Regions from separate parts of the Shewanella oncorhynchi genome, predicted to be linked through region 2. Evidence: predicted binding sites of a transcription regulator. Region 2 holds the regulator's gene; each other region holds the start of a gene.
What was found. The regulator LexA, encoded in region 2, represses DNA repair genes until DNA is damaged. The targets are predictions, from matches to a motif close to TACTGTATNNNNATACAGTA.
Positions count from the first base shown of each region.

Region 1: recG (ATP-dependent DNA helicase RecG) is a predicted target of LexA. The motif match lies at 3,795-3,814, and genes of this name have one in related genera.
Region 3: RA178_RS10280 (YebG family protein) is a predicted target of LexA. The motif match lies at 1,876-1,895, and genes of this name have one in related genera.

Region 1 covers NZ_CP132914.1:400,473-405,470, reverse strand. The annotation lists partial or broken gene RA178_RS01940 (IS4-like element ISSba6 family transposase) at 1-841, opposite strand, end outside; gene RA178_RS01935 (tetratricopeptide repeat protein) at 1,142-1,846, shown strand; gene RA178_RS01930 (sensor histidine kinase) at 1,965-3,044, shown strand; gene RA178_RS01925 (response regulator transcription factor) at 3,044-3,640, shown strand; gene recG (ATP-dependent DNA helicase RecG) at 3,831-4,998, shown strand, end outside.
Region 2 covers NZ_CP132914.1:4,836,307-4,841,304, forward strand. The annotation lists gene mtr (tryptophan permease) at 1-581, opposite strand, end outside; gene plsB (glycerol-3-phosphate 1-O-acyltransferase PlsB) at 581-3,004, opposite strand; gene lexA (transcriptional repressor LexA) at 3,165-3,785, shown strand; gene RA178_RS21295 (cell division inhibitor SulA) at 3,782-4,294, shown strand; gene coxB (cytochrome c oxidase subunit II) at 4,698-4,998, shown strand, end outside.
Region 3 covers NZ_CP132914.1:2,255,233-2,260,230, forward strand. The annotation lists gene RA178_RS10265 (PqiB family protein) at 1-461, opposite strand, end outside; gene RA178_RS10270 (paraquat-inducible protein A) at 448-1,065, opposite strand; gene RA178_RS10275 (paraquat-inducible protein A) at 1,067-1,699, opposite strand; gene RA178_RS10280 (YebG family protein) at 1,907-2,206, shown strand; gene msrC (free L-methionine (R)-S-oxide reductase MsrC) at 2,224-2,682, shown strand; gene proQ (RNA chaperone ProQ) at 2,963-3,592, shown strand; gene prc (carboxy terminal-processing peptidase) at 3,621-4,998, shown strand, end outside.

The sequences.
Region 1 (4,998 bases), 600 kb from region 2:
CCTTTCACTGTCTTAGTCAATAAACGCGCTTCAAGAGTTTCAGGCAGCTGCGGCCATTTCTTTCTGGCCTGAGGTGTAGTGGTGAGTTTCACCCACTGATCATGCTTTCCTAGCGTTCGCACCACCTCATATTGAGTGCCTTTCTTCAATGGCAACAACCAGTGGCTATCAGGTTGCGCTTGCTGCCAAGCTGTAACAGGCCGAGCGAGTAAAATCCTCGGTCAAATAGGGTTAGGCTGTAATTGGGAATGCTAGGAATGAGCTGGGATGCTAAGTTCATTTCATTTTCGGCAACCGAATCAAAGGCGCTGTTGACCAACAAATGGCTGCTTAATTCCATCAAGCAAACCATGCGAATTTGCGGATAAGCAGCTTCGCCTGAAGCGTTTGCGGTACGCGCAAAGGCGGCTTGATTTTGGACACTATCGGGTGTCCGCCACACTACACCGTCAACACCATACAAGTTAAGGCCGCACCAATGAGGATGTTCAGCTCTCGCGTGCCAGGTATTGGCGCTGCGACTAAATACTTCTCTAATAACCTCACTGCCCAATCGTTTACGCGCCTGAGTCACGGCGCTGCGTGCAACATAATCAATCTCTTGCGGCAAAACAATGTCGAGTTTGTTGATGAGTGACCGAACAGATTCCCCTCGGAACAAAGCCATTCCGATAACGGCCCAAATCATCGCGTCCATCGGCAATTTACGCCGTCTTAACGTCGCAACGCCCTGAGAGTCTAGGCAAGATTGAATTAACTCAGGTTCTAACACATCTGCTAAGCAGGTGAATTCGGTTAGGCGGGTAATATGAGTACGGGCGAGTGCTTCTGAGAGTTGCATAAAAAAATCCGATGACATGAGGTCATCGGATTTTGATCTTTTCAGCGAGATCGTCAAGCGATCTGTCTTAACTGATCGGCATTAGGGGCCTCTCCGGTGTTTTGCTCTCTAGGTATTGCTGTCCTTTATTCATCACGCACTTTCTTTAAAGCACACCTCATAAAAAATATAAGCAAATAACTCAACTGATGACATTTGTCATGCCAAAGCCATGACCTTTGTGTCTGCACTTCTTCTATCGAATTTCTGATAATGAGCCCGTACCCAAACATTGGGAAGCTCACTCAATAAGGAAATACCATGAAAACATTACTCCTCGCCTCCAGCTTTTTGCTTATCAGTACTCACTCGTTTGCAGCAACGCTATCAAACACTAACATCACCAATGTAGACGCGGCCTCGAATGCGATGAATCTAACACAATTAAAACAACTGAGCGGTAGCACTCAAGATTATGATAAAGCCTATGCGAACTATCGCTTAGCCATCAGTGCCAATGTAATGGGGCAGAAAACACTCGCTAGCAGCGCACTGACTACAGCGCAAACCACATTAGAAGCACTCGAAACCAGCCAAGCGAATGCAGAATCCCTTGCCCTGTTATCGTCGGTTTATGGCATGCAAGTCGCCTTAGATAATAGTAAAGGTGCAACGCTCGGCATGAAATCCGCCAAGGCGATTGCCAGTGCCGAACAATTAGAACCACAAAATCCACGGGTAGCGCTGGTTAAAGCCATCGCCGCCTATAACACGCCAGCCATATTTGGCGGCAGCATGCAAAATGCTAAGACCTTAGCCACTACAGCCATAGAAAGATTCGCCCAGCCTTGCGACAACATTTGCTGGGGTGAAGCCGAAGCCTACACGTGGCGCGGGCTCGCTAAACAGGAATTAGGCGATAGCCAAGGCGCGATTGAAGATTGGCAACAAGCGATCAAAGTACAAGCAGATTACGGTTGGGCAAAATTTTTGCTTCAACAAAATCAGCAATTAAGTGCAAAATAGACAAAGTTGTTAACGGGGATCTATGGCGCTGACGATAGCGCCAATCCCTAAAAAGAATAAATTAAAACAGATGCCATCGGTGGGCATTCAACAACCAAATCAGTGACACAGAGGCATCATGATAAGCACTCCCCTTCAGCTCGAACGAAAACTTGCTTGGGTGTATTTGATAAACTTAGTGTTTTATCTGATCCCACTTGCCATTAATCCCTACCCAAGCTGGAAAATCGCCCTCAGTTTTGCCGTGTTAATCCCTTTTATTGCCAGTTATTTTTGGACCTATAAGTGCAATAGCCGTAGCGCCTATCTGCCCATTCTCATTATGGTGGCCATAGCAATAGCGATCACACCAATCAACCCAGGCTCTATCTCGCTATTTACCTTTGCCGCCTTCTTCATTGGCTTTTTTTATCCTCTCCGGACCTGTCTGTTGGCTATTGCAGCACTCATCGGCCTGTTGTTTGCCCTCAATGAGATTTACCACTTTAACAGTTACTACTTTCCGCTTTACGGCTCGGGATTAGTGCTCGGCGTGGGCATGTTTGGTGTCGCCGAACGCAGACGTTATCGGCATAAATTGAAAGAACAGCAAAGTGCCCAAGAAATTACCACCTTGGCCACTATGCTTGAGCGTGAACGTATCGCGCGGGATCTACACGACATTATGGGGCATAGCCTATCTTCCATCGCCCTTAAGGCTGAGCTAGCCGAAAAGCTTATCGCAAAACAAGAATATGAACTCGCATCAACCCAATTGACTGAACTAGGACAAATTGCGAGGGAAAGTTTAAGCCAGATCCGCCACACAGTGTCAGACTACAAACACAAGGGCCTAGAGAGTTGCGTGACGCAGCTTTGTAAATCCTTAAGGGATAAAGGCTTAAGTGTCGAGCTCAGTGGTGAGCTACCCAAGCTAGGTGCAACCACAGAAAGCCAACTGAGTTTGATCCTCACCGAACTCATTAATAATATTCTTCGCCATAGCGGTGCAAGTGAATGCTCTATCCACTTTTCTAAGCAATCAGACCGCCTGCTGCTCGAAGTCAAAGACAATGCCGCGGCCAAACCTTTTATAGAGGGTAATGGCCTCACTGGTATACGCGAGCGTCTCGACAGTTTAGGCGGCAGCTTGAGCTATAATCTCGAACAGGGATATACCTTTACCGTCAGTTTACCTTTGCAGGGAGCAACACATTAATGAAGATTTTATTGGCGGAAGATCAAGCTATGGTGCGAGGAGCACTCGCCGCACTCCTTACGCTTGCAGGGGGTTTTAGTATCACCCAAGCAAGTGACGGCGACGAAGCTCTAAGCTTACTCAAACAGCAAAGCTTTGATCTCTTGCTAACGGATATCGAAATGCCCGGCCGCACAGGCTTAGAGCTAGCTACATGGTTAAAGGAGCAACATAGCCAAACTAAGGTTGTGGTCATTACCACCTTCGGCCGTGCGGGCTATATTAAACGTGCCATCGAAGCGGGTGTGGGCGGCTTTCTGCTTAAAGATGCGCCCTCGGAAACCTTAGTCAACGCGATTCAACAAGTGATGGCGGGAAAACGAGTGATCGATCCTGAACTTGCCATGATGGCGATTGGCGATGTCGACCCGCTCAACGACAAAGAACGCCGCGCTCTTCGCCTCGCTAGCGAAGGCAAATCCACCTCCGACATCGCCGAAACTCTTTTTATCGCCGAAGGGACTGTTCGCAACTACCTCTCAGAAGCCATAGCCAAACTCAATGCCAGTAATCGAATCGATGCAGCCCGCATTGCCAAGCAAAAAGGCTGGTTGTAATAACACTCACAGTTAACCACGCTTTCAGCCTAACGATATCTTATCAACAATTTTGTGGTCTTAAGGCCACAGAAGGATATTAGCAATGCTTCCAACAAAATTTGATAACACCCTAATTCCCCTTGAGATTGCCTTACGCTTATTCTCTGTTAATATATGTATAAATTCACAGTGATTGAGTGCTAACGACTTGCAGCAATTGGATCTTGTTCCGATCACCGACCTCAAAGGCGTCGCCAAAAAGGTCGCGGAGAAACTCTCAAAGCTCGGCATCACAACAGTACAAGATCTGCTGTTTCACTTACCCCTGCGCTACGAAGACAGAACCCAAATCTATCCCATTGCCGCCCTCAGCCTAGGCGGTTACGGCACTATAGAAGCTGAAATCCAATCGACACAAATCATCCAAGGCCGCAAGCGCATGCTGGTCTGCAATGTGCGCGACGATACGGGCAGCTTAAGCCTGCGCTTCTTTAACTTTTCCGTTGCTCAGCGTAATGCCATGCAAAATGGTTTGATGATCCGCGCCTACGGTGAAGTGCGCCGTGGTAGTCATCAAGCTGAGATAGTGCATCCAGAATATAAAGTGGTGTATCCCGGTGAAGATGTTCACCTGAGTGATACCCTAACGCCGATTTATCCCACGACTGAGGGCTTAAAACAGGCGAGTTGGCTAAAGCTGACCGAGCAAGCCTTGGTATTGCTGGAAGAGGGTGGCTTAACTGAGCTGCTGCCACCACAATTGCAACCTAACAACATCAGCCTTAAACAAGCGCTGCAGACGCTACATCGTCCTCCTGCGGGGATCTCTCAGTTCGATTTAGAGCTAGGCCAACACCCAGCCCAGCAACGACTCGTGCAGGAAGAATTACTCGCCCACAATCTCAGTATGTTACGCCTAAGGCAGCGCAGTAATTTAGATGCCGCTGTCACCATGCAGGCCACGGGGCAGTTGCTCAATCCCTTCCTCTCGGCTCTGCCCTTTAAGCCGACTGGCGCCCAGCAAAGAGTCGTGGCTGATATAGGCAAAGATTTAGAAAAACCGCACCCTATGATGCGCTTAGTGCAAGGGGATGTTGGCTCGGGCAAAACCTTAGTCGCGGCGATGGCGGCATTACAAGCGATTGAAAACGGGTATCAAGTTGCCATGATGGCACCGACCGAGTTATTGGCCGAGCAACATGCAACTAACTTTGCCGCTTGGTTTGAGCCACTCGGACTTAAAGTCGGTTGGCTGGCGGGAAAACTTAAAGGCAAGGCCAGAACCCAATCCCTTGCGGATATTGAATCTGGCGCAGCCCAAATGGTGATTGGCACCCATGCCATCTTCCAGCAGCATGTGGTCTTTAGCAAACTCG
Region 2 (4,998 bases):
GAAAAGCTATTATTACCATCGGGTTCGAGCAACTTAGTCACATCAATTTCGATCAATAAATTGCCGATCGCGAGGAAGAAGGTAATGATCATACCGCCGAGCATAATCGTGGTAATCCGATCCACGGCTTTAGTACTGATCAACACTATGCTCGCCAATACTATGGCAAACACCAGCCCTGCCACACTTTGCGGTAACTCAATTCCCATGCCCTGCAAGCTGTGATTCACAATCGAACCACCGCCGCTGATATAGGCATAGGTCAAAATATACAACACAAAAGCGATAGAAACGCCGTTCACTATCCGCCAAAACTGCCCAAGAGTTTGCTTGCTTAAGGTATCGAAGCTAGCACCTGGTTCGAAATGTAAATTGGTTTCGAGCAACAATAAGCCCGACATCAACATGCAAAACCAAATACCCAATAACATTAAAATCGAATAGCCAAACCACATACCTGCACCGACCACGGGCAGAGAAAACATCCCAGCACCTACGGTCGTGCCAGCAATAATCATGGCACCACCAAGCAAGGACTTACCTGCGGGCTTATGCTTAGCCGCATTCATATGATTTGCCATTAAACTGTGTGCTCCGCGGTGACACTCGCCACTATCGTTTGTCTCACTGACGGACGTAATAAGCTATTGGCCTGATCTCGTATGCGATTGATATTGGACTTATCTTCACTATCCGCCAGATATCCCAATTCTTTGAGCTTCACGCTCAAAGTACCGTAGAGTTTTTTATCGTAGAACTCAGGCGCGGTAATGCCATGTAAAGCCCCTAAACGCTGGGCAAGTAAATGGCTCTCAGACTCAAGTTCTGAGCGCTCCATCTTAGGTCTGTTCGCTAACAGATTGAAAATAATAGCGTAGCGTTGCAGAGTTTCACTCACTGAACTGGCTAACAACAATAATTGGCTTGAGTGCTCAGGCACGACAGCTAAAGTATCTGTCTCAACCACTAAACCTTGCCCAATCAGGAAATCCAGCACTTGCTCAACATAGGCTGGTAAGTCTTTAATTCCCATGAAGAGTTCGGCTTTCAGCAGTGGATAAAAATCGGCAACGATTGAAACCACTTGCTGGCGCAGGATCTGTTCATTATGGGTTAAACAACTCGCAATTAATGAAGGAACAATAAATAAGTGAATGATATTGTTACGATAGTAAGTCATAGACACAGCCTGACTCGCTTCGATAGACACTATTTCCCCTAAAGGATCGGCACTAACAACAAACTTGTTCAGCTCTAAACCTTGCTGCACTAAATGCTTACCATCACCTTCGGCAACAGATGTATAAGAAGTGTAAGGCACTTTTTTGAGTAGGGTCAGATACAAATCAAGCTGACGCTCCAGCAGACTACGTTCTAAGGCGTTTTGATCTGTCGCCAGTAAGACTAAGCTAGTCAAAGTCACAGAACTCGCGGCTGCGGCATCATTGATACGCGTCATCACCCGATTAGCCAGCACGTTTACCGCTGGCGTTAACCAACTTGGTTTCTGCTCGGGATCATCGGCCAACTCAGCACGCCAGTTTGGCGCACGCTCATTTAAGAAATTTTGCAGGGTAATAGGCTCGCCAAAATTCACGTAACCTTGGCCAAAATTACCTAATTTGCGAATGGCACCGAACACCTGCCACACAGATTCTTTTTTCTTTTTCTTACCGCTTAACTCTTTATGGTAAGTCGCCACTTCCATCACATGGTCATAGCCTAAATACACAGGCACAAGTGTGACAGGACGTTCAATACCGCGCAGTACGCTGTTCATCGTCATGGCGATCATGCCAGTTTTCGGCGCCAACAGACGGCCAGTACGTGAACGGCCGCCTTCGGAGAAGTATTCCACCGAATAACCTTTAGCAAACAGCTGGTCTAAATACTCACGAAATACTGCGGTGTATAGCTTGTTGCCATTAAAACTACGGCGGATAAAGAAGGCACCACCGCGACGGAACATAGGTCCCGCGGGCCAGAAATTGAGGTTAATGCCGGCAGCAATGTGCGGCGGAACCATGCCTTGATAATACAAAATATACGATAACAGCAGGTAATCCATGTGGCTGCGATGGCAAGGCACATAAACAATCTCGTGGCCATCGTGGTGTAACTGCCGAACTTGCTCGGCGCCTTTAATGTTGATCCCGCTGTAAAGCTTGTTCCACAGCCAAGTTAAAAAACGCTCGGCAATACGCACTAAACTGTCTGAGTAATCGGCAGCGATTTCATCGAGATACTCAATAGCCGTCTCGCGCGCTTGGGTCTCAGAAATCTTTTTACTAGCGGCCTCTTCTTGAATCGCTTTGCGCAGCGACTCAGATTTGAGTAACGAATGAAACAGTGCTTGGCGGTTTGGCAGCACAGGCCCTGTCATTACCTTACGTTGACGACGGAAATGCACGCGCGCAACCCGTGCTAACTTATGGGCAATCCCCATGTCGGTGCCATGTTCGTCAGCCATGTAACGCAGGGATACGGCATTCGAAAACTGCACGAAGTTATGTCGACCTAAGAACAGAATCATCAAGCACTTGCGTAGCCAAGTCGGGTTTTCCCGCTCAAATACGGCCGCCTTCATAGTGTCGTCTTCTTTCCCTGGCGTGCGACCCCAATACAAGCTCACGGGCACCAGTTGAATATCCAATTCAGGACGTTCCTTATGCACGGCTAACAAACGCATAAAGCATTCGAGGAAAGGCTCATTACCAGCACGTTCGCCAAACAGTGGCTTACGTCCTTGAAGACAGACAACCCGAGGCGCAGTCACACCATTAGCCACTAGAGGCTCATAAGGGCTTGGTAAACCTAACTTAGCCGTTATTTCGCTCAAAGCAGCTATGTCACTGAGAGATTCTGTTTTCATCACATAAACAAGGGGTCTGGAAGCATCCAGATTCAGATCGGCAAAGGGATCCTGAGGTACCACAATAGTGTGCACTAAGTGTTTTTGGATCCAACGTAATGATTTCAACCAAAGAGAGTCGTGTTTAGGCATTATTCTTATGCAATTAAGTGCGTTTACTAGCCCGATAGAATACCAGACTATAGGTAATATTCGCTAATTCTCTCCAACATAGCTAAAAAGTGGTTAATACTTGCGCTGCAAATAATACTGTATATACTAACAGTAACTGTATAGAAAAACAGGAAACACCATGAGACCTTTGACGCCACGCCAAGCTGAAATTTTAGAGCTAATTAAACGAAATATTGCCGATACTGGCATGCCACCCACTCGGGCAGAAATCGCAACCCGTTTAGGTTTTAAGAGCGCCAATGCGGCTGAAGAACACCTTAAAGCGTTGGCGAAAAAGGGCTGCATTGAGATCATGCCAGGCACATCTCGGGGCATTCGTCTACCTGCGGAAATCGAAGATTTGACTGAAACAGGTTTACCGCTCATCGGCCAAGTGGCCGCGGGTGAACCTATCCTCGCCCAAGAACATGTTGAACAGTACTACCAAGTCGACCCAAGCATGTTCCATCCCGCCGCCGATTTTTTACTGCGAGTAAAAGGCGACAGCATGAAAAATATCGGCATTCTCGAAGGTGATTTGCTGGCAGTTCATAAAGTAGAACAAGCTAGAAATGGTCAAGTGGTTGTCGCTAGAGTCGATGACGATGTCACTGTTAAACGTTTCGAAAAAAAAGGTAATGTGGTCTATCTACATGCCGAAAATGAAGATTACTCCCCGATTAAAGTGGATTTAGGCTTCCAAAGTTTAACAATTGAAGGACTCGCCGTCGGTGTGATCCGTAATGGAGATTGGCTATGAATAAACTACTTGGCAATGCCCCCCGCCATCCGGGCTTGTGGCTCGATGAAGTCCGTGATGCCGACTATGACTGGCACCATGCGCCTATCGCCTGTATGCCAACCAAGACTCAAGGTCGCCAAGAATTAATTCATCTGAGTGCACAACTCGCTCAGTTAAGCCAACAGGGCCGTTGGTTAGTGCTCATCAACCCTCCAAGTATTGGCTACAAGCAAATGCTCGCCAGCGCAGGTGTGCGTATGGATAGAGTTTTGCTGGTACATGCTAAAGATGAAGTCGAAACCCTGTGGGCGATGGAAAAAGCCCTGACAAGTGGTACGTCCAGTGCAGTCATTACTTGGACTCAATCATTGGATGCGCGGGATAATCGACGCCTACAAATCGTGGCTAAAAGTGCCAGAGCTATGGGCATAGTGCTTGAAGACGTAAACAGTCACTTACATGCAGACGTACGTATTGAGCAAGGCAATCTCTTCGGTCAGCAATCTTTTTTTAGCGCTGTACACTAAATATTCATTTAATTTTTTACCTTGAAAGCCGCCTCACCTATGAATGTGAGGCTTTTTTTTGGCAATTTTTCAGATAATTAGATAAATAAGTGATCTTGATCAATATTTAAACAGCAAGTATGGTTGGTTAAGTTGGTGATGATATATCACCCACCGTGGTCAATGAATCGAGTATTTATCGAACTCGAAGCGCCACTAAAAATAGAGAACAGATTTATTTCAGCAGTATGTGCCAGCGTGGCTAATTACCAGCAGTAACAATACTTGATTAAAAGTAACAGCCGCCAACGCACGTTGAAGTCAAAAAAGCTTTTTTGGGAACTGAAGAGTTTGCATAGAGTTGAGACTTACTGTGTTGCTCTTCTTTGTAGTTGCTATTCGCAATTGGCAGAGGAGAAGTCTTGTGAAGCAATTGTTGTATTGTTTACTCGTGGTGCTTTTCGCACCACCGTTGACCGCCGCGGACATGCGGTTCAACATGACCCCTGGCGTGACCGAGATCAGTGGCAAGGTTTATCACTTGCACATGACCATCTTGTATATCTGCTGCGCAATAGGCCTAGTGGTCTTTGGCGTCATGATTTACGCCATGATCAACCACAGAAAATCCAAAGGCGCTGTCGCGTCCCACTTTCACGAAAGCACTAAAGTTGAAATCGCTTGGACGATTCTGCCATTTATCATTTTGATCTTAATGGCGATTC
Region 3 (4,998 bases), 2.5 Mb from region 2:
TCTGAGCCGATTTGCATCGGCGGCGGTTGGCGTTCTGCTTCAAAAAAGGTCGATGCATTGCCTTTCCCTGGTTGGATAGCAATATAGTTACCCGAAAACAGCGCATCTAAGCCTTCAACACCTGTAATACTTGCTTTAGGTGTGACAAGCCAGAAGAGGGTTTCTTTATTCAAGAAAGGCTTAGCGCGGTAGTCCATCATGACCTTGACGTTCACGCCTTTGAGATCTTCATCTATGCCAATGTCTTTCACTTTACCAACAGTCAAACCTTGGTATTTGACTAAGGTTTTACCTACATCAATCCCAGTGGCGCTCGGAAAGTGAATTTGAATTTCAACCCCCGATTCTTTAATGCTCTTAATGCCCAGCCAAGCACCTAATGCCAACGCGACAATAGGAAGCAGCCAAATGGGCGAAAAGAGTTTTTTCTTTACAACTTTCGGCGATTCAATTTGTGTCATCTTGAGGTTCCAATCGATCCCAGAGTAAACGAGTGTCTAAAACTTTTGCGGCTAACTGAGTTAACAGAATCACCAAGGCAAATGCGGTAGCCGCAGGCGCGGGTTTCGCGTCGAGTAATTGTCCCATGTTCACTAATGCCACTGTGATTGAGATGACAAATAAATCGAGCATTGACCAGCGGCCAATCCATTCGATGATGTGAAAACCCACCATCAATTTCTTTTTTGAAATCGGAATATCAAAGCTGATCGCACACAGATAAATGGATAAGCCGATGATTTTAATCCATGGTACTAAAATACTGGCGGTAAACACTATGATGGCAATAGGCAGCATATCTGAATGCACTAAATGCAAAATGCCTGAAAAAATGGTGTCGTGCCGCACTTGCCCTTGATTGGTCAGCATAGTGATAGGGTAAATGTTGGCTGGCACCAGTAAGATGGCAGCGGTAATCAACAAAGCCCAACTTTTTTGCAGGCTGGAATAGTCTCTGACGTGCAACTCAGTTTCACAGCGCTGACAGTGCGTGAGTTCACTGCTGTTGAGTTGGCGACACACTTTACAGAGACATAGGCCGATATCTTTACCTTGTTGTTTCATATCAGCTATGACCTTCCAATAACGTCCACATATGTTCTAAGTCGTATTCTCTTTGTAGAAACAAGGTCACGAGAAACAGCATAGTGAAGCAAAATGTGCCCATACCAAAATAAATGTCCGAAAAATCAGATAGCTGAAATGATGAAACTAAGAAGCTGATCACATAAATTTCCAGCATAGTGAGTTGCGATAAGACGCCATGAAATTTTAACAACTGCTTCAATGAGTTACGCCAAAAAAGGCTACTCAATCCCCATTTCACAATTAAAATCTGTGTCAATATCGATAACAGTAATAAGCCTGGACCTATCACAGCTGCGGCAAGTACGGCGACACCTACAACCCAATAGCCTTGGTCAAATACTGCAAATGCCCCTTGGAAAACCGTAGTAGTACGAATACTGCCGAAAAAGTGGATCTCGAGTACGGGTAAAAAATTGGCAGGGAAATAAAACACTAATGCCGAAATACATAGGGCTAACATACCATTCACAGAGCAGTATGGCGTGTCATAAAGTGCAGTGCTGCAACGAGGACAGATTGCTCTAACGCCGCTAGGCAAGGCACGTTTGCGGACTGCTAAATCGCAGGAGCGGCATAGGGTTACTGAATTTTCTGCTGCGTTTTCATGCATATAAAAATATATATTAGCCTAATAGGAGTAATAACAGCGAGAACGGTGCAAAGTGTCGTGCTAGTTAGCTGTTCAGCCACGTCTAGCGCTTTTATAATCTTGGCAACGAAAGTACGCTAATAATATCAGATTAATCAGAACACTTGCATCACAAGTTCAATCTATGTCACTCTAGTTACTGTATATAAAAACAGTGCGAGGGCAGTCATGGCAGTAATAACACAGTTTGTCGTGGTCAGAGAAGGGGTTGAAAAGATGACATTCACATCTAAGAAGGAGGCTGATGCCTACGATAAGATGCTCGATATCGCCGATAACCTTATCCCCTTCATTCAAAAAGCTGATTTGGGTATAGATGAAAGTGTGGGCGAAAAGCTCGCATTCTATTTTGCTAACAATAAAGATGAGCTGACGAACTTGCTTAAAGGCGCCGTTCAGGTTAATAGTACGCCAATGAATCCGCCTGCAGCGAAAAAAGCGGCTAAAAAGACCGAAGCAGCAGAATAAAATTGTTAGGAAATGTAATGAAATCGAAATTTTATGAGTCACTTAACCGTCAAGCCTTGGCCTTGTTGGAAGGGGAAGACGACCTTGTTGCGGCGATGGCGAATTTTTCAGCCTTGCTCAATGATAATTTAACTGAGCTGAACTGGGTGGGATTCTACGTTATGCGTGGCGAACAACTAGTATTAGGCCCGTTTCAAGGTAAAGTGGCTTGTACACGCATTCCGTTAGGAAAAGGTGTGTGTGGTACTGCAGCATTCACTAATCAAACTCAGCGAGTGGCTGATGTCCATCAATTTGATGGTCATATTGCCTGTGATTCTGCCAGTAATTCTGAAATCGTTGTGCCAGTTCGTGCGCAAGGTAACGTGGTTGCCGTGCTCGATATTGACAGTCCTATCTTCGATCGTTTCGATGAAGAAGACCAAAAGGGGCTGGAATTACTGGTTAAAAGTTTTGAAAACTGCCTATTTGATTAATTTGCGTACAATAACGCATAATTCATAGTCGCAATCGGTGGCGTGCGCCTTATAATATGCGCTTGCACGCATTAAGCTGGTTTGATTGGCATGCAATGAATAAGCTTAGTGTTTTGAGCTGTCAAAATTTGTTAAGGTATATTTTTTAACTTTAGTAAACGCGGCTAGGATGCTAATTTGTACGTTGACTCAATATTGAGTTTAACGAAGATAAACGACATGTAAGAAGCTGATATATATCACCTCGAATCGATGTCCCTTTTTGACTGTGGAAGTAATGATGGAATCAACAGAAAAGTTGACCGACACCAATGCAATTTTGGCGTATTTGTATGAAACATTTCCTTTGTGCTTTATTGCTGAAGGTGAAACTAAGCCATTAAAAATCGGATTGTTTCAAGATTTGGCTGAAAGGTTGGCTGATGATTCTAAAGTCAGTAAAACTCAGCTCAGAGTTGCCTTGAGACGTTACACCAGCAGCTGGCGCTATTTAAAGTGCGTTAAAGCGGGCGCACAACGCGTAAACCTGGATGGCGAACCTTGCGGCGAGTTAGAGCAAGAGCACATTGATCATGCTCAAGCCATGTTGAAAGAGAGTCAGGATAAGGCCAAAGCGAAACGTGCAGCACTTGCACCTAAGCCCGCGGCGAAGAAAGCACCTAAAAAGGTGGCTGTTCCTCAGCGTCCTAAAACTGAGCGTCCTGCTAAGCCTGCGCCAAAAGCTGCAGCGCCAGTCGTCAATTATGTTCAAGCACAATTGACTGATTTAACGAAAAAACAACGCGTCAATGTTAAATTAGGTATGACACCCGTAGCCGGTGTGATTACTGACATTAACAAGGAAGATATTCATGTTCAGCTTGATAGTGGCCTAACGATTAAAGTTAGAGCAGAACATATCCTGCTGTAATCATTTATTAAAACGGAGTAACTTGTTGATGCGAAAACTCACTTTGGCTACCTCGATCGCCACTGTTTTTGTCGGATTTTCGGCTTGGGCCGTACCACCCACGATTCAAATCAGCGAGTTACCCACTCTCAAGCAGGAAGCGCAACATAAGGTTGCGAGCAAAAGGGTAACGGACTTATACACTCGTTCGCACTATCATAGATTCAATCTTGATGACGCCTTTTCTGCGCAAATTTTCGATCGTTATCTACAGCAGTTAGACTATCGCCGCAATGTGTTAACCCAAGCGGATGTCGATAGTTTTAAACCTTATGCTACCCAATTCGATGACATGCTCAGTTCTGGTGAACTTGAGCCTGCCTATAAAATGTTTGATATCGTCCAAAAGCGCCGCTATGAAGGCTTTGTCTATGCTTTATCTCTATTAGATAAAGAGATGGATTTTTCTGCGCCCGGTGATGCCTATGAGTACGACCGCGATGAGGCCGCATGGCCAAAAGACCAGACAGAAATTAATGAGTTATGGCGTCAACGTGTTAAATACGATGCACTAAATCTTAAACTCACAGGTAAGAAATGGCCTGAGATTGTTGATATCCTCCAAAAGCGTTACAACAACGCGATTAAACGGTTGATTCAAACTAACAGTGAAGACGTGTTCCAAGGCGTGATGAATGCCTTCTCGCGTAGCATTGAGCCACATACAAGTTACCTTTCACCACGCAATGCTGAACGTTTCCAAATGGAAATGAACTTGAGCCTTGAAGGTATTGGTGCTCAACTGCAACTCGAAGACGATTACACTGTCATTAAAAGTTTAATTACTGGCGGTCCTGCTGCGGGCAGTGAAAAACTGTCGCCGGAAGACAAGATTGTCGGTGTCGGTCAAGAAGGCGGCGAGATTGTTGATGTGATTGGCTGGCGTTTAGACGACGTGGTCGACCTGATTAAAGGTCCTAAGGGCAGTAAAGTTGTTCTGCAAATTTTACCGAAGAAAGGCGGTTCCAATGCGAAGCCATTCGACGTTACCTTAGTTCGCGACAAAATTCGTCTTGAAGACAGAGCTGCAACCTCTAAGGTGATTGAACCTAAAGACGGTGAGTATGCTAATCGCAAAGTCGGTGTGATCCAAATTCCTGGTTTTTATATGAATTTGTCGCAGGACGTTGAAAAAGAGCTCGTGAAGTTAAACGACGCCAAAGTAGAAGGCATAGTCATCGACCTTAGAGGTAACGGTGGTGGTGCATTAACGGAAGCCGTGCTACTGACGGGACTTTTTATCGATATGGGCCCTGTAGTACAAATTCGTGATGCCGATGGACGAGTGTCTGCGCATCGTGATAACGACGGTAAAACCAGTTACGCTGGACCATTGACTGTGATGGTTGACCGTTACAGTGCTTCAG